DNA from 2 places in the Brucella sp. LJL56 genome. Region 1 is predicted to be linked to the other one. Evidence: riboswitches for the same ligand, from Rfam matches in the RefSeq annotation. Region 1 holds a riboswitch; the other holds the start of a gene.

Region 1 (6,900 bases):
TTGCACTCTTTGAGCCGAAGGACGACATGCCGCCACCGGCCGACTTTGGTTCGCGTAAACCGGGACATCCGGGCTGGCATGAACTATACGCCCAGAATTGCGAGACGGTATTTCCCTTCTACGAGAAAGTATTTGGCTGGAAGCTCTCACGCGACTTCGACATGGGGCCCATGGGAAACTACAAGGTGTTTAGTGTCGATGGCGCCGATCACGGCGGCATCATGACCGCACCTCCCGGTACCCATGTAGGTTGGGGTTTCTACTTCATGGTCAATGGCGTCAAAGATGCTGCCAGCAAGGTCAAGTCTCTGGGCGGAGCGGTCTTGCAAGAGCCGATGGAAGTGCCGAATGGCGAATGGGTTGTTCAATGCAAGGACCCGCAAGGCGTGAACATCTCGCTTGTAGCGCCGAAACCGTAGAATAGATTGCGCTGCGCGATTGACTGCCGATACATTTGCGATGATTGAATGGAACATCGAAACGTATCGGCGGAAGATTGATCATGCACGACAGAAGGATGCGTCAGTCTCAACGGGCTGGAACTGTGTTCGCCGCAGATGTTGGCGGATCCTTCATCCGGCTGGCGCGTTCAACACATCCAGGAAGTATCGAGCTTCTTGAAAAACTGCCGACATCAGCAAACAGTTGGGAAGAATTCGGGGGCGCATTGGAAACAGCGCTTCGTATTCATGCATCGAACGACGAAGGGCCACTAGCGCTTTCCATTGCCGGATTGGTTGATCCGGATACAAGTACCGCTTTCTCTGCCAATATCCCTTGCATCACCGATCACAGGCTAAGCTTCGAACTCGGCGAGCGATTGCAGCGACAGGTGATCGCCGCCAACGATGCCGATTGTCTGGCCCTCGCCGAGGCAATCGAAGGTGCTGGAAAAGGACATGAGATTGTTTTCTGCATAGTGTTGGGTACTGGTGTTGGCGGCGGGCTTGTTGTCGATGGTCGGTTGGTTCGTGGTAAAGGCGGCTTGACCGGCGAATGGGGGCACGGCCCGATCCTCAACACCTGTGTAGAAATCGACGGACAAACTGTGCTGGTCCCACGCTTCAGTTGTGGTTGCGGGCAAAGTGGTTGTGTCGATACGATTGGTGGCGCACGCGGGATCGAGAGACTACACCAGTTTCTGAATGGTATCGAAGCGAGCAGCCATAGAGTCCTGCGGGAATGGCTGGAAGGTCGTCAGGAGGCAAGACGGACAATTGCCGCCTATCTTCAACTGGTGGCCGATCCGCTCGCCGCAGTCGTCAACGTAACCGGTACGTCGATCATTCCGGTAGGCGGCGGGCTTGCTACCGCTTCGGAGTTGGTTTCGGCGCTTGACACGGCGGTGAGAGCCAGAATTCTGCGAAAAACTGACAGGCCGTTAGTCGTTCCAGGTATATTCGGCAGCGATGGCGGTTTGGTGGGGGCAGCGATATTGGGGCATCAGACGTGAGTATGTTACTTGAAGTCTGCGTAGATAGCGCTGAAGGGTTGCGGTTGGCAATCGAAGGCGGTGCAGATCGCATCGAGCTCTGTTCTGCGCTTGAACTGGGTGGATTGACGCCCTCACAGACTTTGATGGAGCTTGCCTCGAAAGCACCGATCCCAGTTTACGCAATGATCAGACCGCGCGCGGGCAACTTCCGCTTTTCGACTGAAGATGAGGCCGTAATGGTGTCCGACATAGGCAACGCCAGAAGTGCTGGTTTGACTGGTGTCGTTGTCGGCGCTTCGCTGAATGATGGTTCACTGGATGTTACTATGCTGGAAAGACTGCTTGCGGAGGCAAAAGGTCTTGGAACGACGCTTCACCGCGCTTTCGATCTGGTTCCAGATATGACGGTTGCACTACAGCAGGCAATTGCACTTGGTTGCGAGCGCATCCTGACGTCCGGCCTGTCACAAACTGCGGAAGAGGGGCTGGATAATTTGCAGCGGCTGACTGGAATTGCTCGCGGGCGCATCAGCATCATGCCCGGCAGCGGTGTCAACGCTGAGAATGTGGGCCGAATAATTGAAGCGACTGGCGCGACAGAAGTTCATGCTTCGTGCCGCGTCCCGCTCGAAGAGAAGGATTTTCGCGCTATCGCCTTCGGTTTTGCTGTCGAACAGTCATTTCGGACATCGGCCCAGCGCGTAAGCGCTTTGAAAGTCGCAATCGAAAGCATTTAAAAAGGGCGTTTATTCCAAATTCAGGGTGTCTGTGAGTGTAAAATCCACGAACCGTTTGGTTCGCGAAGCGGAAGTTTCTCATACACTTTAAGGTGACACTCAAACCCTATTGCCACTCTGAAAGAGTTTGAGTAGAAGTGACATCACATCAAGAGTTGGGGAGACGCCCAACGCCAACCTGCCTCTCCGGGCAAGGTGGTACTCTCTGTAAAGAGAGGATGTGGCCAAACCGGCAAATATACGGATAAAGCCACTCGCGTCATCTCCAGCATAAACTAGGGACCGACGCGACATGCCGATTAAAATTCCTGATGATCTGCCAGCAACCAGTGTTCTCCAGGCCGAGGGCGTTATGGTCATGCGCGAAGCAGATGCCGTTCGTCAGGATATTCGTCCGCTGAAGATCGGCCTGCTCAACCTAATGCCCAACAAGGTTACCACCGAGACGCAGATTGCTCGCCTTCTCGGAGCAACCCCGCTGCAGGTCGAGCTGACCCTTGTTCGTATCACCAATCATGTGGCACGCCACACGCCTGCTGATCACATGCTATCCTTCTATCAGCCGTGGGAAGAGGTGCAGGACCAGCGATTTGACGGCTTTGTCATCACAGGGGCTCCGGTCGAACGTCTCGAATTTGAGGAAGTCACCTACTGGGACGAAATGCAGCGTGTCTTCAACTGGACGCAGACCCATGTACACCGGACTCTGAATATATGCTGGGCCGCGCAAGCCGCTGTTCATCATTTCCATGGCATGGGCAAGTACGAACTGCCGGGTAAGGCATCAGGCGTCTATAGCCAACGCAACCTTGCACCGTCATCGCCCTACCTTCGCGGGTTTTCGGATGATTTCAAGATCCCGGTTTCGCGCTGGACTGAAGTGCGCAAAAGCGACATTCCGGCCAATAGTGATCTGAAAGTGCTAGTCGATAGTCCAGAGACGGGGCTTTGCCTGCTTGATGACCCCCGTCATCGCTCGCTACACATGTTCAATCACGTGGAATATGACACTACATCGCTTGCGGATGAGTATTTCCGTGACATTCAGGCTCAGCCTGAAACGAAGGTTCCGGCGAATTATTTTCCCGGTGACGACGCGACGCGCCAGCCGGAAAATCGCTGGCGCAGCCACGCGCATCTTCTTTTCGGAAACTGGATCAACGAGATGTATCAATCGACGTCCTACGACCTGGAAAATATCGGGAAGCGTTGAGAGCGCACAACAGCGAAAGCGCGACTGGAAAACACCCGATCCAGGGCAGGGCTTGCAGGGGCAAGCGTTGCAGTGCAAGCCCACCTGTCGCGGTGCCAAGCGCGACGCCTATGTGCATGGCTGACAGATTGATCCCGACACCTGCATCTGCGGTTGCTGGATCGGTTGTGATGAGAAAGCTCTGAACGACGGGCGATATCATCCAACTGATGCAGGCCCAGATCATCAGTACCGCGCCGAAAATAGTGCTGGACCCAGTCGTGAGCGGTATCGCCGCCAGGGCCGTCAGATAGAAAAGTGGCGTCAGCACGAGAGCCAGCCGCGGTGACAGTTTGTCAACAAGCAACCCTCCCAGATATCCTCCGGTCATTCCAGCTACACCGAAGGCCACCATTGCCCAGATAACGTTTTGGGAAGAGATTTGCACTGCTTCCAGAAGGTATGGCGAGAGATAGGCGAATAATGCGAAATGACCGCCGATCATAAGGATGGAAACAAGTTGCGCTGACACCAGCCGGAATGATTTCAGATGAGGTTTGTAGGGCGGTACACCGCCCAGACTGCATCCGGCTTGGGACAGTGAAGCTGATGATAGAAGCAGAGCCAAAGCTGCCATCAATGCCAGACAGAAGAATACTGTGCGCCAGCCCAGCCAATCGTTGACGATCATTCCTGCTGGAACGCCTGCCACCATCGATCCGCTGATGCCCATGAATATGATTCCAATGGCGCGTCCGCGCATCGCAGGGCTGACCAGTTCGGTTGCCAGCATTGTGGCAATCAGACAGACGACTGCGCTTGCAGCAGCCATGCACATACGAGCGGCAAACAGGATGAGATAGTTGGGGCTGATGCATGCGATGATATTGCTTGCAATGAAAACGGTCAGTGCACTGATCAGAATGGTTTTTCGCTCAAACCGCGCCGTGAGGATGAGTGCCAGTGGTGCAGTCAGAGCAAAGGTAATCGAGAAAACAGAAGTCAGTTGCCCGGCGGCACTGACTGAAACATTCAAACCGCGGGCGATGCCCGGAAGAATGCCAACGATGATATTCTCCGCGGTGCCAGTAACGAAGGTTGCCAGCGCCAACACGAATAGCCGAACGTCCATACTTGCCATTCCCTTTCATGGTAACACCATGCGGGCAGCAAATGGCCCGGCATGGCGATGTTGCATGCCGGGTTTCGAGGCAAAGCTTCGGTTATCCCTGATATGACCTCATAACACTCAAACTGGCCGGTGGCCAGTTCCGCAAGCGATTAGAGCGCATCCCGAAAAATGTGAAACGATTTTCGGATGAGATACGTGTAAAAACAAAGAATTAGATCATTCCAATGATTCAATTTAAGCTGGAAATGCTCTAGCTGGCGGCGCGCGCCAGCCATCTGTGCCAATCGTCTTCGGAGCCGTGGAAGACATTCAGGTCGATTTTTTCATTCACGCCCTGTGACAGCCCTGATCCTGAATACTGCCAGAAGGTCCACGGGCGACCCGGATAGACCTTGGATGGATGCTGGGCGACGGCACGCAGCCAGAATGGATAATTGGTGAAGGCGCCTTTCAGATTGTCATCGTAGAAATCCGGTGCGGTATAGATGATTGGCCGCTTGCCGTAATGCTGCTCCAGCCTGTCCATAAAGACCTGCATTTTTTCCCGTACCTGCGCCGGAGAAGGCCGTCTCTTGCAGGAGGAATCGCCGTTCCATTCGACATCGATGACAGGTGGAAGCGCGTCGGCTTCCTTCGGAACGTTGCGGATGAACCAGTCAGCCTGCTGGCTTGCTACGCGACACCAGTAGAAGAAATGGTATGCGCCGCGCTTGATACCCGCCGCTTTCGCCCCGCGCCAGTTCTCGCGGAACTTAGGATCAAGATGGTCACCACCATCGGTTGCCTTGATATAGGCGAAGTTTGCCCCTTGCGTGCGCAATTTTACCCAGTCGATATCGCCCTGCCAGCGAGATACGTCTACGCCGTGCACTGCCAGCTTGCGCGGAGAAGAGCGTCCAAAATTGATCGGTTTCGCATCACGGAAACGATGACTGTAGATTTTCGACCGTTCTTGCGGTGCAAGACGCACTGGCGGATAGGCTGCGACTTCGGGCTTTGGAACCGAGATGCGCGCCTGTGGTCGTTCTTGTAGCTGTGGCTGTGGCGTGATGGGCGCAGGTGGTTCCGCCTTGAACGGGCCCGCATCAGGTATGGGGCCGGCCCAGGCCAAAACTTCTTCCTGCTGGGATACCGGCATTGGCTGCGGTGCGCTTGCCATTTCGCTCAAGGGAGCGGGCGGGACCGGGCGAGCGACCGAACTCGTGGTCTCAGCCGAGGTCTTCGACTGGAGCATGATGCTGTCGATGCCGGAACTTGACGTACAGCCCGTCAAAGCGGCGCAGGCAAGGGCAATGACTGATACAACCGAAGAACGCATGAGCACCCGTAACGCAAAACAAGTGGGCTGCAACGCTCTTTCCGAGCTAATTGCCAGTCGAAGCTTACGGGGAAATGCTGAATCCAAAGTTTACGAAATTGCTAATGCACACTCTCTAATTCGATTGTTCGAGAATTTTTATCAGCGCTGTTGCCGAATTCTCCAATGCAGCTTCATCAAATCCTGAGAATCCGAGGATAAGCCCCTGACGTGGCGTCAGTTTTGTATAGAGCGTTGATAGCGGATAAACCTCGATACCAGCATCTGCGAGAATAGTGGCAAGGCGCGTATCGCTTTGCCCGTCTGGCAAAGCCAGCAGCAATGAAAGCCCGGCAGGAGGGGCTTCAATTCGGAAAAGCTTCGGATCTCCGGGAGCGAGCGCCGCGATCAGCTTCCGCCGCCGCGATGCATGTATGCGCCGCATGCGCCTGATATGCTGGGCAAAGGCTCCCGTTTCGATAAAACTTGCCAATGCTGGCTGGGCCAATGGCGATGGCGCGGGGAACAGACTTTGTCGCAGCGCTCTGAATCGATCAGTCATATGCGACGGTATAATCAGAAAACCCAGTCGCAAGAGTGGTGAGAAGACTTTGGAGAAGCTTCCGATATAGAGGATGCGTTCCGGGTCGAGTGACATCAGGGATGGCAGGGGCTGACCGACATAACGGTGCTCGCTGTCATAGTCGTCCTCAATGATGAGGGCATCGTGTTCTCTCGCCCAAGTGATAAGTTCCAGCCGGCGACCCAAAGTCATCGTTACGCCAGTTGGGTGATGTCGCGCCGGTGTGACAAAGGCTGCGCGGGCATCCAAGGCTCTTTCTCGCCCCACCGAAACGTCAAGGCCTCCTCTATCGACAGGAATAGGGATGACGTCGAGGCCATTGACGCCAAGTATCTTGCGTGCGGGCGGATAACCCGGTTCTTCCATCCACAGCTTGTCGCCAGGCACGAACAGGGATTCCCTGATGAGCGAAAAAGCGTCGGCACTACCTGCGGTAATGATGATCTGTTCCGGTGATACGATCATACCACGCCATTCGTGCAGGTGGCGGGCCAATGATATCCGCAGGGGATGGAAGCCGAACA
Region 2 (6,900 bases), on a different contig from region 1:
TACCGAAGAGATTAGGCTTAATATCGTGGCGAAACAGATGCGGGTTGTCACGCAGCATACGGAAGCACTTGCATTCTCCCAGCTTGCACAGCCAGTACAACTCGGACAGCTTTGGGTCGGTTCGGCTTCCGGTGCTGGCTTGCTGGCGATTTCTTCGCTCGATGGCCAGACGGTAGCGGATAGTAGTAAGCTATTGCTGATCTTTACCACCGACGCACGTAATACCGACATGGTCTTTAGCGATAGTGAAGAGAAGACTGTCAGCAGCTTTGGTTCACTGCCAGTGCGGATCAAGGTTGGATACGTCTGGTTCAAACTACCGATCAACGCCCCTTGGCGTATTTCGCCGGTCGGGCTGGATGGCGTGGTCCAGCCTCCGGTTGTTATGGGAGACGGAACGGATGGGCTCAACGTTGAGTTATGGAATAATGCTTCCGTTTTGCCAAACCCGCCAGGACCAACCACGTACTTCCTAATCGAACGCGTTTGATTGCATCTATTCATCGGGCACCGGTTTGCGTGGCCTGATGAAGGTCCAATGCGCTTCCACGTGCGGGAGCGGCGGCGCGCAAAAATGCCAATGGATAGGACACGACAAAATGTCCCGCTCCCTTTGCTCTCCGTTAGAGAGCAAAGGGACGAAATTCTCAATTCAATGTACGTCGCAGGTCTGGCATATCAAGCGAGAAGGCGGGGATATCGACATCGAACAAGCTGCCGCCGTTCCCCTGCATCTGATAGCACCCCACCATAACGCCAGAAGTGGTCGTCAGTGGGCAGCCGGATGAATACTGAAATGAATCGCCTGGTTCAAGGGTTGGCTGTTCGCCAACCACGCCTGGTCCGCGCACTTCCTCGACATACCCATTCGCATCGGTAATCTGCCAGTAACGCGAACGCAACTGCACGGTTTCTGCGGAATTGTTGGCAATGGTTATGCGATAGCCCCAGACATAACGGTTTTCGTCGGGTTCGGACTGGTCTTCCAGATAGAAAGGTTCGACCGAAACTTCGATCCCCCGCGTTACCGCTCTGTACATGCACACCCGCCCTACATTCGCATCGGCCTTGGCACCTGCAATCTGGCGAAGCCGGATCGCAAAGATGCTTTTTTACTCAACGGTTCGTCGGTTCTGTTCATGGACGCCGTTATTCACCCCACCTATCGCTAAAGTTGCGGGAGAGGTCAACGATTCGGGTCGGTTAATATGCGGCAATTGCCGGAATGTTCCGGCAATTGCATCGTTTGAACCTTGGTTTGCAGCCTAAAAGCCACAATATCGAGAAGCGAGATTTTAGCGAGCGACCTTCAAGGCTGCTTCGACGTCTTCCACGAGATCGTCGGTATCTTCAAGGCCGAGCGAGATTCGCAGCAGACCGTCCGAAATACCGAGTTCAGCTTTCGCCTCGTCGCTAAGGTTCTTGTGCGTTGTGGTTGCCGGGTGAGTAATAAGGCTTTTTGCGTCACCCAGATTGTTGGAGATGCTGAAAACCTGCAAAGCGTTCTGGAACTTGAATGCAGCCTCCTTACCACCTTCCAGTTCCAGCGCAATGAGTGTCGAACCGCCCGTCATCTGCTTGGCGATAACGTCGGCTTGCGGATGATCTGCCCGTCCCGGGTAGATCACGCGCTTCACGCCCGGCTTGCCAGCGAGGAAGTCGGCAACCGCAGTTGCGGACAGCGTTTGCTGGCGTACGCGTACGGACAGCGTTTCAAGGCCCTTCAGCATGATCCACGCATTGAACGGGCTGAGGCCAGGACCTGTATGACGGAAGTAATCCTGCAGGGTGTTTTCAATCCACTCACGATCAGAAAGGACGACGCCTCCAAGGCAGCGTCCCTGACCATCGATATGTTTGGTTGCAGAATAAACGACGATATGTGCACCCAGCTCCAGAGGCTTCTGGAAAAGCGGTGTGGCGAAAACATTGTCGACGATCAGCTTGGCGCCCGCTTCATCGGCAACCTGTGCAACGGCAGCAATGTCGATGATTTCGAGCGTCGGATTGGATGGGCTTTCAAGGAACATGACCTTGGTGTTCGGGCGAACAGCCGCTTTCCAGTTTTCAACAGCGGAGCCGTCGATGATCGAAATCTCAACGCCATATTTCGGCAAGATCGTCTCGACGATGTAGCGACAGGAACCGAAGACAGCGCGGGCGGAAATCACGTGATCGCCCGCCTGCACCTGACACAGGATGGCGGCTGCGACCGCCGCCATGCCGGATGCGGTGGCGCGGGCTTCTTCAGCGCCTTCCAGCGCGCACATGCGCTTTTCGAACATATCCGTGGTCGGGTTGGCGTAGCGCGAATAGATGAAACCCGGATCCTCACCCTTGAAACGCGCTTCGGCGGCTTCGGCATTGGGATAAAGGAAGCCCTGCGTCAGAAACATCGCTTCCGACATTTCGGCAAATCCGGAACGCAGCGATCCGGCATGCACAAGTTCGGTTGCAGGGCGAAATTTGCGGGTATTCTCAGTCGTCATTTTTCCAACCTGTCGAAAGCTGGTCGGCCGGGGCAGGATAGTCGAGCCTCGGCGGCCAATAAAAAACCGGCCTTGCGAAAACGCAAAAGGCCGGTAACGAACCGCGGCCTTTTTTAGCGAATTCTTTAACGTGGCTGCAAGCCGGCCGGCCAAATCACCACGGAACACTTTTCCATTATGCCTGTTGAGTAGAGCCGTCAATGCCGAAACCGTCTCATTTCGGGAAAAGTACATCCCGTGCGTCTCGACAATGCTCGGATTCCTGCGGAAAACCCGGTTTCAAGCTGCTCCAAGGGTTGGCATTGACGCTGCGACCGGTCAATGGTCTTTGTCAAGCAATGCTGCAGCATCGTGCTTTCCAAAAATCGGAACCGATTTTTGGAAAGCACGATGCGTAGATTCAAAAAGTTAGAGCGACCTTTGTGCATCCAAATGGACGCACGGCGCTCTGGGCTACGGAGTGTCGGGTTGATGATGCAGAAAGATGCTGGAATTCTGGCGGATGCGGATATTTCCGCGCTGTTTGAAAGCGGTTTGCTGGCGTCTACACGCCCCCTTGATCCCGATCAGATACAGCCTGCAAGCCTCGATCTGAGGCTTGGTGCAAAAGCTTATCGTGTTCGCGCCTCCTTCATGCCGGGGCCGGGCACGCCGGTGCTCGATAAGCTGGAACGCCTGAAGCTGCACGAGATCGACCTGAGCGCCGGTGCAGTTCTGGAAACGGGCTGCGTTTATATTGTTCCGCTCCTCGAAAGTCTGGCCCTTTCGCCCGACCTTTCTGCCTCCGCAAATCCGAAAAGTTCAACGGGCCGTCTGGATATCTTCACCCGCGTCATTGCGGACGGGGCGCAGGAATTCGACAAGGTGCCTGCCGGATATAATGGCCCGCTTTATCTGGAAGTCAGCCCGCGCACATTCCCGATCGTCGTGCGTACGGGTTCGCGCCTGTCGCAGATACGCTTCCGCAAGGGGCGCGCCCAGCTTGATGAAGCCGAACTCGCTGCACTGCATAATACCGAAACGCTGGTTGCGGCCGAGATGCCGAATATCTCCGGTGGCGGCATCGCCCTTTCGGTTGATCTTTCGGGCGGTCCTGACAGGCTGATCGGTTACCGTGGCAAGCACCATACGGCCGTGGTCGATGTGGACAAGCGTGCCGCGCACGACATTCTTGATTTCTGGGAACCGATCTATGACCGGGGAGCGCGTGAACTCGTGCTCGATCCGGATGAATTTTATATCCTCGTGTCACGTGAGGCCGTACATGTTCCGCCGCTTTACGCGGCTGAAATGACGCCGTTCGATCCACTGGTTGGCGAGTTCCGGGTTCACTACGCAGGCTTCTTCGATCCGGGCTTTGGACATAGCGCTGCAGGTGGAACCGGCAGTCGCGCAGTTCTGGAAGTCCGCAGCCACGAAGTTCCGTTCATACTCGAGCATGGACAGATCGTTGGGCGCCTCATTTACGAGCACATGATGCATCGCCCTTCGGCGCTTTACGGCGTCGATCTGGGCTCCAACTATCAGGCGCAGCAGTTGAAGCTTTCCAAGCATTTTCGTTGACTATATCAGCCTCCTCCAAGCAGATATAGTTTAGGGCGGAGGAGAGCGACCTAAGTGACCAATGGAATTGAACGGGATCAGGTCAAGAAGCTGCAAGCGGCAACGGATGTCCCGCAACGCAGGCTATCGGTCGGTATTGTTGCGCTGCCGGGCTTTACGCTGAGTGCACTGAGCCTTTTCCTCGATCCTTTTCGCCTTGCTGCGGATGATCGCGACAAGAGCCGTCAGATACGCTGCGCGTGGAAAATCTGCACGCTCTCAGGAGATCCTGTCACGTCCAGTTCCGGTATGGTGATCGAGCCAACCGCTCCTATTGGCGAACTCGACGATTGTGATTACGTCGCAGTTGTGGGTGGATTGCTCGCGCAATATCGGCCACGACAACAGGCATTGGTCGATCTTATCAAGCGCGCCGATCGACGCGGGAAGACCGTGGTTGGCCTTTGCACGGCTGCCTTTCTGCTGGCGGAAGCCAATCTTCTCCCGGATCGCAATTGCTGTGTGAGCTGGTTCCATCGCGACGACTTCCTGGAGCTTTTTGACGGTTATAGTGCCGATACGACCAGCCTGTTTCATCGTAGCGGAAGGCATTTCACCTGTGCGGGCGGGTTAGGTACGGCATCGCTGGCGCTTTCCATCATACAGAACGAGATTTCCGAGGAACTGGCGCGCAAGAGCGCATCCATTCTTATGATTCCCTATGAGCTTGTGCGTTCCGAGCAGCCCGCCCTGAGCTTCAACGGCGTGCGCTCGCCGATGATCCGCAAGGCAATCCGTATTTTCGAAGAAACGCTGGAAGACCCTGTACCGATGATCGATGTCGCGCGTCGGCTGGGAATTTCCGTTCGTCAGATGGAGCGTGGTTTCAGGCTCGCCCTCGAACGAACGGCATTCGAGGTTCGCGAGGAGCTTCGGGTCAAAAAGGCCAAGGAACTTTTGTCTGAAACAGGCCTGTCGCTGCTGGAAGTGGCTGTTGCAAGCGGCTTCACCGATACGCGGAGCATGAACCGCTCATTCACACGACAAAAACAGAAGGCACCGCGCGATTACCGCAAACAGCGATAGGCAAGCACAGAACTTGCGAAGGCTGCACGGACAGCCTATTTCTTGCGCGATGTATCTGTCGCTCTGGCAAATAATACCAAAGCCCGAGGGTTTTGGTTAAGCCCGGGTGATGATTGAACTTTTTCGAGGCGTGATGCGTTAGCATCGCAACGTCTTGGCATACAGACACACAGGAGATTTGCATGTCGGATGGTGTAAACCGTTTTCTTGGCGATACGCCCGCTCGTATCCTGATCAAGCTAGTGCTGATTTCGCTGGTCGTCGGCGTGGTTATGAGCGCGTTTCACTGGACGCCCTATGACATTTTCTATGGCATCCGCGATTTCTTCCTGCGCCTTTGGAATATGGGCTTTTCGGCAATTGCAGGCTTTGTCGATTATTTCATCCTTGGCGCTGCGGTCGTTATTCCTGCCTTTATTTTGCTCCGTATCCTCAGCTACCGGAAATGAACTCGAGCGGTTCCTATTTTTAACAGAATCGTCGGAACCGCTCTAACAGTTTGTTTCATCGCATTGTCCTACGCAAAACCGTTTCACACTTTTGCTGGAAATGCTCTTGGTTCGGTAATTGGATAGCTCAGGCAGGCAATGCAGCAAGAACAAGGATTAACACTGACCCGGCGGGGCTTTCTGGTCATTGCCGGAGGAGCGTTGGCGGTCTCGGCGATGCCTTTGAACAGAGCATTGGCTGCTGGAGATAACGATCCCACCCCGATTTTCAACGCTATTCGCAAGGCAAACGGATTGCCATTGATGGCGACGGATTCCAAGCTGGAGCAGGCTGCGCTTTATCAGGCCCGGCGTATGGCGAGTTATGGAAAGATCGGTCACAGTGTCGGTTGGGGTAATGGTTTTGTCGCGCGACTGCGTCAAGCGGGTATCCGCGGACCCGCAGCAGAAAACGTGGCATCGGGACAGCGTGATACACAGGCTGTCTTCGACGCGTGGATGAAATCGGCAGGCCATCGCAAGAACATGCTCGATCCGACTTTCGAGCATTATGGTCTTGCCTGGGCCACGCCCGAAAGCAAACCCACCTATATGTACTGGGCTATGATGCTCGGATTGTAACTGCTTCGTTTCTCCTGACAGTTCGCTGTCAGGAACTGCGACAATCCGGTGGCCGAATTTTCTGTAGTTTTGATTGATTCCAGAGTAGATCATCCTGATCGGAGTGGGTGAATATTCGGGACAAGCATTAATGGATCAGTCGCTGCAACGTGCTGGTGGCGTAACAAGGCCGTTCGACGTAACGCATCGGATGGTGATGCTTATCGCCATTCCCATGACACTTGCCGCAGTCACGACGCCACTTCTCGGGCTCGTCGATATGGGCGTTGTCGGTCAGATGGGGCAGGCCGAGCTGATCGGCGGTCTGGCGATCGGAGCGCTTGTTTTTGATTTCCTGCTGTCGTTATTCAATTTCCTTCGCTCCGGCACGACCGGACTTGTTGCGCAGGCTGTGGGTGCGGAAGATGCTGTGGAAGAACAGGCAATCTTCTGGCGAGCAATCATCATAGCGGTTGTGGCCGGTAGCCTGATGATCCTGTGTCTGCCGATCATCGTGGCCGTCTCATCCACCTTCATGCATCCCACGTCCGCCACACAGGAAGCCATGGCGACATATGTGTCGATCCGCATGTTGTCGGCACCGGTCGCGCTCATCAATTATTCGATACTGGGATTGGTTCTTGGGCGTGGGCAGGGCCTGGTCGGCCTTGGTCTTCAGGTGCTGCTCAATGGTATCAATATCGTGCTCTGCATCATCCTCGGGCTCGAGCTGG

What was found. A riboswitch is a leader RNA that binds a small molecule or an ion and turns the genes downstream of it on or off. The one in region 1 is predicted to bind S-adenosylmethionine.
Positions count from the first base shown of each region.
Region 2: another riboswitch for S-adenosylmethionine. It lies ahead of ACYSN1_RS05265 (O-succinylhomoserine sulfhydrylase); the one in region 1 lies ahead of ACYSN1_RS15990 (homoserine O-succinyltransferase).

Region 1 is NZ_JBTXLQ010000005.1:7,647-14,546, reverse strand. Features, by position in the region: gene ACYSN1_RS16005 (VOC family protein) at 1-419, shown strand, start outside; gene ACYSN1_RS16000 (ROK family protein) at 503-1,453, shown strand; gene ACYSN1_RS15995 (copper homeostasis protein CutC) at 1,450-2,172, shown strand; SAM-I-IV-variant riboswitch at 2,313-2,422, shown strand; gene ACYSN1_RS15990 (homoserine O-succinyltransferase) at 2,465-3,385, shown strand; gene ACYSN1_RS15985 (MFS transporter) at 3,330-4,496, opposite strand; gene ACYSN1_RS15980 (glycoside hydrolase family 25 protein) at 4,747-5,814, opposite strand; gene pdxR (MocR-like pyridoxine biosynthesis transcription factor PdxR) at 5,930-6,900, opposite strand, start outside.
Region 2 is NZ_JBTXLQ010000001.1:1,065,116-1,072,015, reverse strand. Features, by position in the region: gene ACYSN1_RS05275 (glycoside hydrolase) at 1-490, shown strand, start outside; gene apaG (Co2+/Mg2+ efflux protein ApaG) at 648-1,040, opposite strand; gene ACYSN1_RS05265 (O-succinylhomoserine sulfhydrylase) at 1,296-2,489, opposite strand; SAM riboswitch at 2,581-2,660, opposite strand; gene ACYSN1_RS05260 (2'-deoxycytidine 5'-triphosphate deaminase) at 2,961-4,052, shown strand; gene ACYSN1_RS05255 (GlxA family transcriptional regulator) at 4,107-5,117, shown strand; gene ACYSN1_RS05250 (DUF6460 domain-containing protein) at 5,300-5,566, shown strand; gene ACYSN1_RS05245 (CAP domain-containing protein) at 5,705-6,187, shown strand; gene ACYSN1_RS05240 (MATE family efflux transporter) at 6,318-6,900, shown strand, end outside.